DNA from 3 places in the Streptomyces sp. AM25 genome. Region 3 is predicted to be linked to each of the others. Evidence: riboswitches for the same ligand, from Rfam matches in the RefSeq annotation. Region 3 holds a riboswitch; each other region holds the start of a gene.
The links. A riboswitch is a leader RNA that binds a small molecule or an ion and turns the genes downstream of it on or off. The one in region 3 is predicted to bind cobalamin.
Positions count from the first base shown of each region.

Region 1 (3,009 bases), on a different contig from region 3:
AACCGGTCAGTACCGCGACCGAACAGGGCCCGCCACCCCTGGGGCCCGCCACCCCGCCCCTGGCGCGGGTGCCGGCCCTGCTCGATGCCGTGCTGTGCTTCAAGCTCGACAACCGCCACCTCGCCCTCGCCCTGGAAAAGACCGGCGCCGACAGCCCGTACGCGACGAAGCAGTACGAGCGGTGGCACACCCTGCTCCGGGAGTTGCTGGAGCAGGTCCTGGGGCCGGCCGACAGCGACTTCGCCGCCCACGCCCTGCTCGCCGCCACCCGGGCCGACCTCGTCGAATACCTGGTCGGCTGCAGGGGGGTGCCCCGCGAGGAACTGCGGGAGCAACTGGCGAAGTTCACCGCCACGGTCCTCGGCGCCCCTGCTCACCGGGGCTCGGCCGCCGACCGCTGACAGCGGCCGAGCCGTCTCCGGTGTATCCGGTGTCTGTGGCGGACTCGGTGCCGGTCCGGTCCGCCAGGGGCGCTGCGGTGAGGTGTGTGCCGGGTGCGCGGCGTCGTGTCAGGGTGCTGTCGGCGGTCGGTGTTGCCAGCGGCGTTCGACCCTGGCCAGGCGCCAGTAGCCCAGGGCGCAGGCCCATACTGCGACGAAGAGTCCGACGATGATGAAGCCGACGTTGTTGAGGTCGATGCCGGAGATCCAGTCGGTGACCGGGTCGTTGAGCGCGAGCTGGTCGTGCAGGACGCCGATGAGTTCGATGGTGCCGATGAGGAAGGCGACGGCGATCGACAGTCCGGTGATGGTGAGGTTGTAGTAGACCTTGCGGACGGGGTTGGAGAATGCCCAGTGGTAGGCGAAGTTCATGAACGTGCCGTCGAGGGTGTCGAAGAGGCTCATGCCGGCGGCGAACAGCAGCGGCAGGCACAGGATCGCGTACCAGGGCAGCCCGGCTGCGGCGCCGCTGCCCGCCATCACCATCAGGGTGACTTCGGTGGCTGTGTCGAAGCCGATGCCGAACAGCAGGCCCACCGGGTACATCTGGCCGGGACGGGTGATGGAGCGCGTGAGGCGGCCGAGGATGCGGTTGAGGAACCCGCGGTTGCCGAGGTGCTTCTCCAGCTCGGATTCGTCGAACTGCCCGGCGCGCATGGCCTTGAAGACGCGGTGGATGCCTGCCAGGGAGATCAGGTTGAGCGCGGCGATGAGGTAGAGGAAACCGCCGGAGACCGTGGTGCTGACCACGCCGAGGGTCTGGTGGGCACTGGAGTTGTCGTTGGTGAGCGTGCCGGCGACCTTGGCCCCGACGGAGATGAGGGCGGCGAGGACGACGATGATGGTGGAGTGGCCGAGGGCGAACCAGAAGCCCACCGATATCGGACGTTTGCCGTCGGCCATCAGCTTGCGGGTGGTGTTGTCGATGGCGGCGATGTGGTCGGCGTCGAAGGCGTGCCGCATGCCCAGGGTGTAGGCGGTCACGCCGAGGCCGAGGCCGAACACCTGCTTGCCGACGGTGTAGTGGTGCGGGGCGACCATGGCCACCAGGATTCCGAAGGCGACGACGTGGAGGGCGGCGATCACGGCCATCAGGCCGCCGGTGCGTATCCAGTCCTTGCGTTCCCATCGGAGGACCGGGGTGGCGGGGAGGGCCACGGCCTCGGCAGCGGTCGGGGGAGGGTTGTGGGGCGGAGTCATCTCGGGCAGCCTCTCCAGCACCTCGTGGATGGTCGTCGAGCGGTGCCGTGGCCGGTCTCCTGGCTGACGGGTCGAACGCTGCCGCACCGGCCTTCCAGGGCGAGGTGCCCCGTGGCCTTCCGCTGGTGCGCCGGCTTCCCGATCACAGTGGCGAGGGCCGCTCCGGCATCGCACCGGTCTTCCCGAACACCACGGCGCAAAAACGGTATTGGCCGAGAACCATCGCCTGCAAGACTGCGAAGGTATGCAGGTATCGATTTTCTGCCCAGCAATGGGCAAGGCTGAGATCATGCATCTGATCCCCGCGGAGCGTGCGCACCGGAGCGCGATCGACGAGCACACGGTCTGCGACGCCATCGAGGGCATCGGCGACCTCGCACGGGTCCGCGCCTGGTCGGAGCGGTTCGCCCTGCTCTCTGACCCCGGGCGGCTGGCCCTGCTGCTCGCCGTGCACCGGGCCGGGCCCATCGCCGTCTCCGACCTCGCCCTCGCCACCGGCATCAGGGACACCGCCGTGTCCCAGTCGCTGCGTCTGCTGCGTGCCGCCGGTGCCGTGGTGGCCGAGAAGGACGGCCGCATCGTCCGTTACCGTCTCTGCGATCAGGAGATCGCCGGACTCCTCGGCCGTCTCTCCACGTTCAGCGATGGGTGAAGCCCGGTGAGCGTTTCTCCACGAAGGCCGTCATGCCCTCCTTCTGGTCCGCTGTGGCGAACACCGCGTGGAACAGGCGGCGTTCGAAGCGCACGCCTTCCGTGAGGGTGGTCTCGAAGGCGCGGTTGACGGCCTCCTTGGCCATCATGGCGACCGGTGCGGACATACCCGCCACGGTCTCGGCGACCGCCAGGGCCTCGGCGAGCAGGTCGTCGGCCGGGACGATCCGGGACACCAGGCCCGCCCGTTCCGCCTCCTCGGCATCCATGGTGCGGCCCGTCAGGCACAGCTCCATGGCCTTGGCCTTGCCCACGGCGCGGGTCAGTCGCTGGGAGCCGCCGATGCCGGGGATGACGCCGAGTTTGATCTCGGGCTGGCCGAAGACGGCGGTGTCGGAGGCGAGGAGGATGTCGCAGAGCATGGCGAGTTCGCAGCCGCCGCCCAGCGCGTAGCCGGAGACGGCCGCGATCGTGGGGGTGCGGACCTGGGCCAGCCGGTCCCAGGCGGTGAACCAGTCGCTGAGGTACATGTCCATGTAGCTCTGCGGCCGCATCTCCTTGATGTCCGCCCCGGCGGCGAAGGCCTTCGCCGAGCCGGTGACGACGATGCAGCCGACCTCGGGGTCGCGATCGAGCGCCTCCGCCGCCGCGACGACCTCGGTCATGACCTGAAGGTTGAGCGCGTTGAGGGCCTTGGGCCGGTTGAGGGTGAGGAGCG
Region 1 is NZ_JBKIWN010000005.1:194,768-197,776, reverse strand. It holds gene ACLHRZ_RS08390 (TetR/AcrR family transcriptional regulator) at 1-401, shown strand, start outside; gene nicT (Nickel transporter NicT) at 510-1,640, opposite strand; cobalamin riboswitch at 1,673-1,849, opposite strand; gene ACLHRZ_RS08380 (ArsR/SmtB family transcription factor) at 1,930-2,292, shown strand; gene ACLHRZ_RS08375 (enoyl-CoA hydratase) at 2,279-3,009, opposite strand, start outside.
Region 1: another riboswitch for cobalamin. It lies ahead of nicT (Nickel transporter NicT); the one in region 3 lies ahead of nicT (Nickel transporter NicT).

Region 2 (3,009 bases), on a different contig from region 3:
CGCGATGCCGCGGCCGCCAGCCCCAGGGCCCAGATCCACCATGCGCCGGCGTGCAGTGCGCCGCTGTTCCTCATCCGCGCCGTCTGTTCCTCACCCGCGCCGGCGGCGGGCCTGCCAGGCGGCGGCTGCGCCGAGGACGGCCACGGCCGCGATGCCCGCGACCAGTCCGGCGGAGGGTCCGCCGTCGTCCTTCTTCTTCTCCGGCGCTGCGGACGTCCTGCTTCCGCCGCTCACCTGCTCGCCGCAGCCCGACTCCGGGTACCCGGCGATCGCGCACAGCAGCGCCGAGGAGTTGTAGCGCAGCGGCTTCGCCACCGCGGCCAGCGCCTCGCCGGCACTGGCATCCGAACCGACCTGGGCGCACGCGCTGCGCGCGGCCGGCGGGGTGGCGCCCGCGGGGGCGTCCGCGGCCGTGCCGAAGTCGAGGACGACGGCCACCCGCTTGCTGCCGTCCTTCGCCGCCGTGGATCCGCACACCGCCGCGAAGTCGGCCGCGCCCCGCGGCTTCGCCGCCTGTGCGGAGTCCTCGCTGACGGCGAAGCGGAAGCCGATCGTCTCCCCGTCGCCGGGGCGTGCGGTGGCCGGGCCCTGCGTGGCGTACGTCCAGTCCTTGCCGCCGTCCGCCGCCTGCCAGAACGACCAGTAGCGGTAGCCGGCCGCCTGCGCGGGCGCCGCGCCGAGCACGGCGAGCATCCCGGCGGCCAGCAGCGCACACACCTTGCGCATTACTGCTTCTTCTTCATGCGGCCGCTGAGGAGGATGCCGACACCGACGCTGGCGATGAAGGCGGCGCCGAGGATCCACCAGCGGTTCGAGTCGCTGCCGCCGTCCTTCTTCTCCTCCTTCGCCGCCGGCTGCTCCGCCTTCGGGCCCGTGGCGCCCAGCTGCTGCACCAGGTCCGTGCCGCCGAAGGAGCGCGGGTCGGCGCCCGCGGTGTGTGCGGCGAGGATCAGCTTGGCGAGCCGGCCCGGGTCGCCCGCGGCCCACTCGGCGGTCTTGCTGTCCTTGGACTGCAGCCACGTCAGCGGCTTGCCGGCCGCCTCGCGGTGCCCGCCCGCGGCGAGGGCGATGACGGCGTCGGCGGTGGCGCCGAAGTCGGGGCCCTCCGGGGCGCCCGGCATCGAGGACTTCAGCTGCCCGCCGTTCGCGTCCAGCTTCTTGGCCAGGTACCCGGCGACGGCGTCGGCCGCCGCGGCCGCGTCCTTGGGCTTCGCGCTGTCGTCGCCCGCGCAGTCCAGCGGCTTGGCGGGCTTGTCGCCCTTCTCCGGCGCACCGGCCCCGAAGCCCTTGCCGAGGGCGGCCAGGGCGGCGGCGGTCGAGGCGAGGTCGTTGGCCTGCAGCTCGCCCTTCTGCGGCATGTAGGCGAACGCGCCGCGCTCGTCCTCCTTCTTGTCGCAGCCGAGCTGGAACGACAGCAGCGCGTCGTACGGGCTCCTGCCGCCCTTGGCCGCGGCCTTCGCCGGGTCCTGGCCGGCGGCGGCGAAGGCGCCGACCGCGATGGAGGTGGAGTTGGCATCGCTGGCGGCGCCGGGGGTCATGCCCCAGCCGCCGTCCTCGTTCTGGTGCTCCTTGAGCCAGCCGAGGCCCTTCTGCACGGCCGCGTCCCGGCCGCCCACGGCGGTCAGGCCCTGCACGGCGGCGGAGGTCGCGTCCGTGAACTCGCCGGCCTTGGGGTCGCAGGCCTTGCCGGTGTCGGCCCGGAAGCCGGCGAAGCCGCCGTCGGAGCACTGCTGGCCCGCCAGCCAGTCCACGGCCGCGGGGGCCGGGGAGACGCCCGTCGCGTGCTGGGCGACGAAGGCGAGCGACTGCCGGAAGACACCGTCGAACTTGGGGTCCTTGGCGCCGTACAGCCCCGGGGCCGCCGGGGACGGGGAGCCGTCGGCGAAGGCCGCGGGCGCTGCGGCGGCGCCCAGCACGGCGGCGGTGGCCAGGGCCGTGGCGCCGCGGCGCGCGTGGACGGCGAAGGAGGGGGCCATGGGGGTCGGTGCCTCTCGGTGTCTGTACGTGTCTGTACCCGTCTGTTCGGGAGGACGTACGCAGCCGCGCGGCGGCCGCCGCGGCGGAGCGCGGGGCACCGGCCCGGCCCCGCATACCTCGACGGGTGAGCCTGTTCCGCCTCGGTACGGGTGCTCCGGCTCGCAGGGTCCGGGCCCTGCTCACGGTTGCGGGTCAGCGCCGGATTCGCACCGGCTTCCCCCGTTCCGAGGTGGGATGAAGTTGTCCCGGACACCTTAACCGGACGCTCGCATGCGTGGCGGGGCGGTTACGTACCGCACACACGTGGCCCGTCCATTGCCCGTGCCACGGGGAGCTGCTATCCCCATCTGATGGAACGTCAGATGCATCGGACGTGAAGGGGCTCACAGATGACCGGAATCGTCGAGCACGGACAGCTCTTCATCGGCGGCACCATGGCCGCCCCGGCGACGGACGCCGTGCTCGACGTCGTCTCGCCGCACACCGAGGAGGTTATCGGGCGCGTGCCGCACGCCGCGCCCGCGGACGTGGACCGGGCCGTGGCCGCGGCCCGCACCGCCTTCGACTCCGGGGTCTGGGCGGGCCTGCCGCCGGACGAGCGGATCGCCGTCGTCACCCGTATCAAGGACGCGATCGCCGCCCGGCACGAGGAGTTCGCCCGCGTCATCTCCGCGCAGAACGGCTCCCCCTACTCCTGGGGCGTCCTCGCGCAGGCGCTCGGCGCGGTGATGGTCTGGGACTGCGCCGTCTCCGTCGCCCGCGGCTTCCCCTACGAGGAGCGCCGGCCCGGCGCGCTCGGCCCGCTGCTCGTGCGGCGCGAGCCGGTCGGCGTCGTGGCGGCCGTGGTGCCCTGGAACGTGCCGCAGTTCACCGCGGCCACGAAGCTGGCGCCCGCCCTGCTGGCCGGCTGCTCGGTGATCCTCAAGCCGTCGCCCGAGACCCCGCTGGACGCGTACCTCCTCGCGGAGATCGCCGCCGAGGCCGGGCTGCCGGAGGGCGTGCTGTCGGTCCTCCCCGCCGGGCGGGAGACCG
Region 2 is NZ_JBKIWN010000009.1:217,103-220,111, forward strand. It holds gene ACLHRZ_RS13690 (CbiQ family ECF transporter T component) at 1-74, opposite strand, end outside; gene ACLHRZ_RS13695 (SCO2322 family protein) at 91-726, opposite strand; gene ACLHRZ_RS13700 (SCO2321 family membrane protein) at 726-1,976, opposite strand; cobalamin riboswitch at 2,103-2,249, opposite strand; gene ACLHRZ_RS13705 (aldehyde dehydrogenase) at 2,367-3,009, shown strand, end outside.
Region 2: another riboswitch for cobalamin. It lies ahead of ACLHRZ_RS13700 (SCO2321 family membrane protein); the one in region 3 lies ahead of nicT (Nickel transporter NicT).

Region 3 (3,009 bases):
GCGTGTTGCGCGGCATTCCGGGCCCGTACACGTTGTGGTAGCGCAGCGCCACCGCGCTGCCGCCCGTCGCGCGGGCCCAGGACGCCGCCAGGTGTTCCTGGGCGACCTTGGTCGCCGCGTACACGTTGCGCGGGTCCAGCGGCGCGTCCTCGTCCACGAGGCCCGGGGCCAACTCCCGCCCGCAGCGCGGGCACGGCGGCTCGAAGCGGCCCGCCTCCAGGGCCCGGGGGTCCCGCGGGCCGGGGCGGACCGGGCCGTGGGCGGGGCACTCGTAGCGGCCCTCGCCGTAGACGACCATCGACCCGGCGAGCACCAGGGTCCGTACGCCCGCCGCGTGCATGCCGGCCAGCAGCACCGCCGTGCCGAGGTCGTTGCGGGCCACGTACGCGGGCGCGTCCGCGAAGTCCTTGCCGAGGCCGACCATCGCGGCCTGGTGGCACACGGCGTCGATGCCCTTCAAGGCCCGTGCCACGGCCCCGGGATCGCGGACGTCGTCCGTGGGCACGAGCCCGGTGTCCATGACGACGGGCTCGTGCCCACGGGCGGTGAGGGCACTGACGATGTGCGAGCCGATGAAGCCCGCGCCTCCGGTGACGAGTACACGCATGGCCCCGACGCTAGAGGCACTTCACCGGCCGCGCACCGTTCAGGGGCGCTCCGTCACAGGTCCGTAAGACCCGTACTCCGCGCCGCCCAGCGCTGTTCGACCTTGCCGAAGCGCCAGTACGCGAGGGCGATGGCCCACACCACCACGAACAGGCCGACGATGACGAAACCGACGTTGTCGAGGTCGAGACCCGAGATCCAGCCCGTGACCGCGTCGTTCAGGTCGAGCTTCTCGTGCAGGACGCCGACGAGTTCGATGGTGCCGATGAGGAAGGCGACGGCGATCGACAGTCCGGTGATGGTGAGGTTGTAGTAGACCTTGCGGACGGGGTTGGAGAACGCCCACTGGTAGGCGAAGTTCATGAACGTGCCGTCGAGCGTGTCGAACAGGCTCATGCCGGCCGCGAACAGCAGCGGCAGGCACACGATGGCGTACCAGGGCAGGCCGGCGGCGGCGCCGCTGCCCGCCATCACCATCAGGGTGACCTCGGTGGCGGTGTCGAAGCCGAGGCCGAAGAGGAAGCCCAGCGGGTACATCTGGCCGGGGCGGGTGATGGAGCGCGTGAAGCGGCCGAGGATGCGGTTCATGAAGCCGCGCGAGTCCAGTTGCTGTTCCAGCTCGGCCTCGTCGTAGCGGCCCTCGCGCATGGCGCGGAAGATGCGCAGGATGCCTGCGAGGGCGACGAGGTTGAGGGCGGCGATGAGGTAGAGGAAGCCGCCGGAGACGGTGGTGCCGACGACACCGAGCGTCTGGTGGGTGGTGGAGTTCTCGTTCATCAGCGTCCCGGCCAGGTGCGTGCCCCCGGCGACCAGGGCGGCCATGATGACGACCACGCTGGAGTGGCCGAGCGCGAACCAGAACCCGACCGAGACCGGACGCTTGCCGTCCGCCATCAGCTTGCGGGTGGTGTTGTCGATGGCGGCGATGTGGTCCGCGTCGAACGCGTGCCGCATGCCGAGGGTGTAGGCGGTGATGCCGAGCCCGACGCCGTAGACCTTGGAACCCACGGTGTAGTGGTTGGGGACGACGAGCAGGAGGAGCACGCCGAAGGCTATGACGTGCAGTGCGGCTAGGACGGCCAGCAGGCCGGCGGTGCGCACGGTGTCCTGGCGGCGCCATTGGAAGGACGGCGGTGTACTGCGGGGGGTCTCTGTGGTGGGCAGAGTCATCTGCGGGTCACGCTCCAGCACCTCGTGGATCAGTTCGTGAGATGCCGTGGCCGGTCTCCTGGCTTACGGGTCCGTACGCGCCCGCCCCTGCCTTCCCGGCCGCCGGATGCGGCCAGTGGCACCGCGCGCCCCGCAAGGGACGTACGGAAAAGGGCGGAAGCTCCCCGATCACAGTGGCGAGGGCCGCTCCGGAATGGGGCCACAAAGGCCCGCCACCGGTCTTCCCGAACACCACGGCCGGGCCACCCTAACGCCCTGACCTCAGGCGGAGGCAAAGATGTGGCAATTGCCATGCCCATGCAGCGGAACGGGTACCGACACTTCTGTGCCGGGGTCCGCATGTGATGGACGGTCACGCAGGCCGGTGCTACGAGTGCAGCAGTGGGCGACGAGAGAGGGCTGACCGCCATGGCAGCAGAAGACAGAGACCGCAAACCCGGCGTACCGGAGCCCGGCTTCGAGCGCCGCATCGGGCTGTTCCAGGCGACGGCCATCAACATGAGCCAGATGTGCGGGATAGGGCCCTTCGTCACCATTCCGCTCATGGTCACGGCCTTCGGCGGCCCGCAGGCCGTCATCGGCTTCGTCGCGGGCGCCGTGCTGGCCCTCGCCGACGGGCTGATCTGGGCCGAGCTGGGGGCCTCCCTGCCGGGCGCGGGCGGCAGTTACGTGTATCTGCGGCAGGCCTACCAGTACCGCACCGGCAAGCTGATGCCGTTCCTGTTCGTCTGGACGGCGATGCTCTTCATCCCGCTCGCGATGGCCACGGGCGTCATCGGCTTCGTGCAGTACCTCGGTTACCTGTGGCCCGGGATGACGCAGACCCAAGGGGACGTCACCGGGCTGGTGTTCCTCGCGGTGGTCGTCGCGCTGCTGTGGCGGCGGGTGGAGAACATCGCGCGGATCACCGCCGTGCTGTGGGGGGTGATGCTCGCCTCCATCATCCTCGTCATCATCGCGGCCTTCACCCACTTCAGCCCCCACCTCGCCTTCACCTACCCCGCCCACGCCTTCGCCGTGACGACCAACCACTTCTGGCTGGGCTTCGCCGCGGGCCTGACGATCGGCATCTACGACTACGGCGGCTACAACACGGCCGCGTACATGGGCGCCGAGATCAAGAACCCCGGGCGCACCCTGCCGCGTGCCATCGTCTGGTCCATCTTCGGCATCATGGCGGTCTATCTGCTGCTGCAGATCGGCACCCTCGGGGTCGTCGACTGGCACGAGATG
Region 3 is NZ_JBKIWN010000003.1:222,306-225,314, reverse strand. It holds gene ACLHRZ_RS05000 (NAD-dependent epimerase/dehydratase family protein) at 1-607, opposite strand, end outside; gene nicT (Nickel transporter NicT) at 661-1,776, opposite strand; cobalamin riboswitch at 1,808-2,027, opposite strand; gene ACLHRZ_RS04990 (APC family permease) at 2,185-3,009, shown strand, end outside.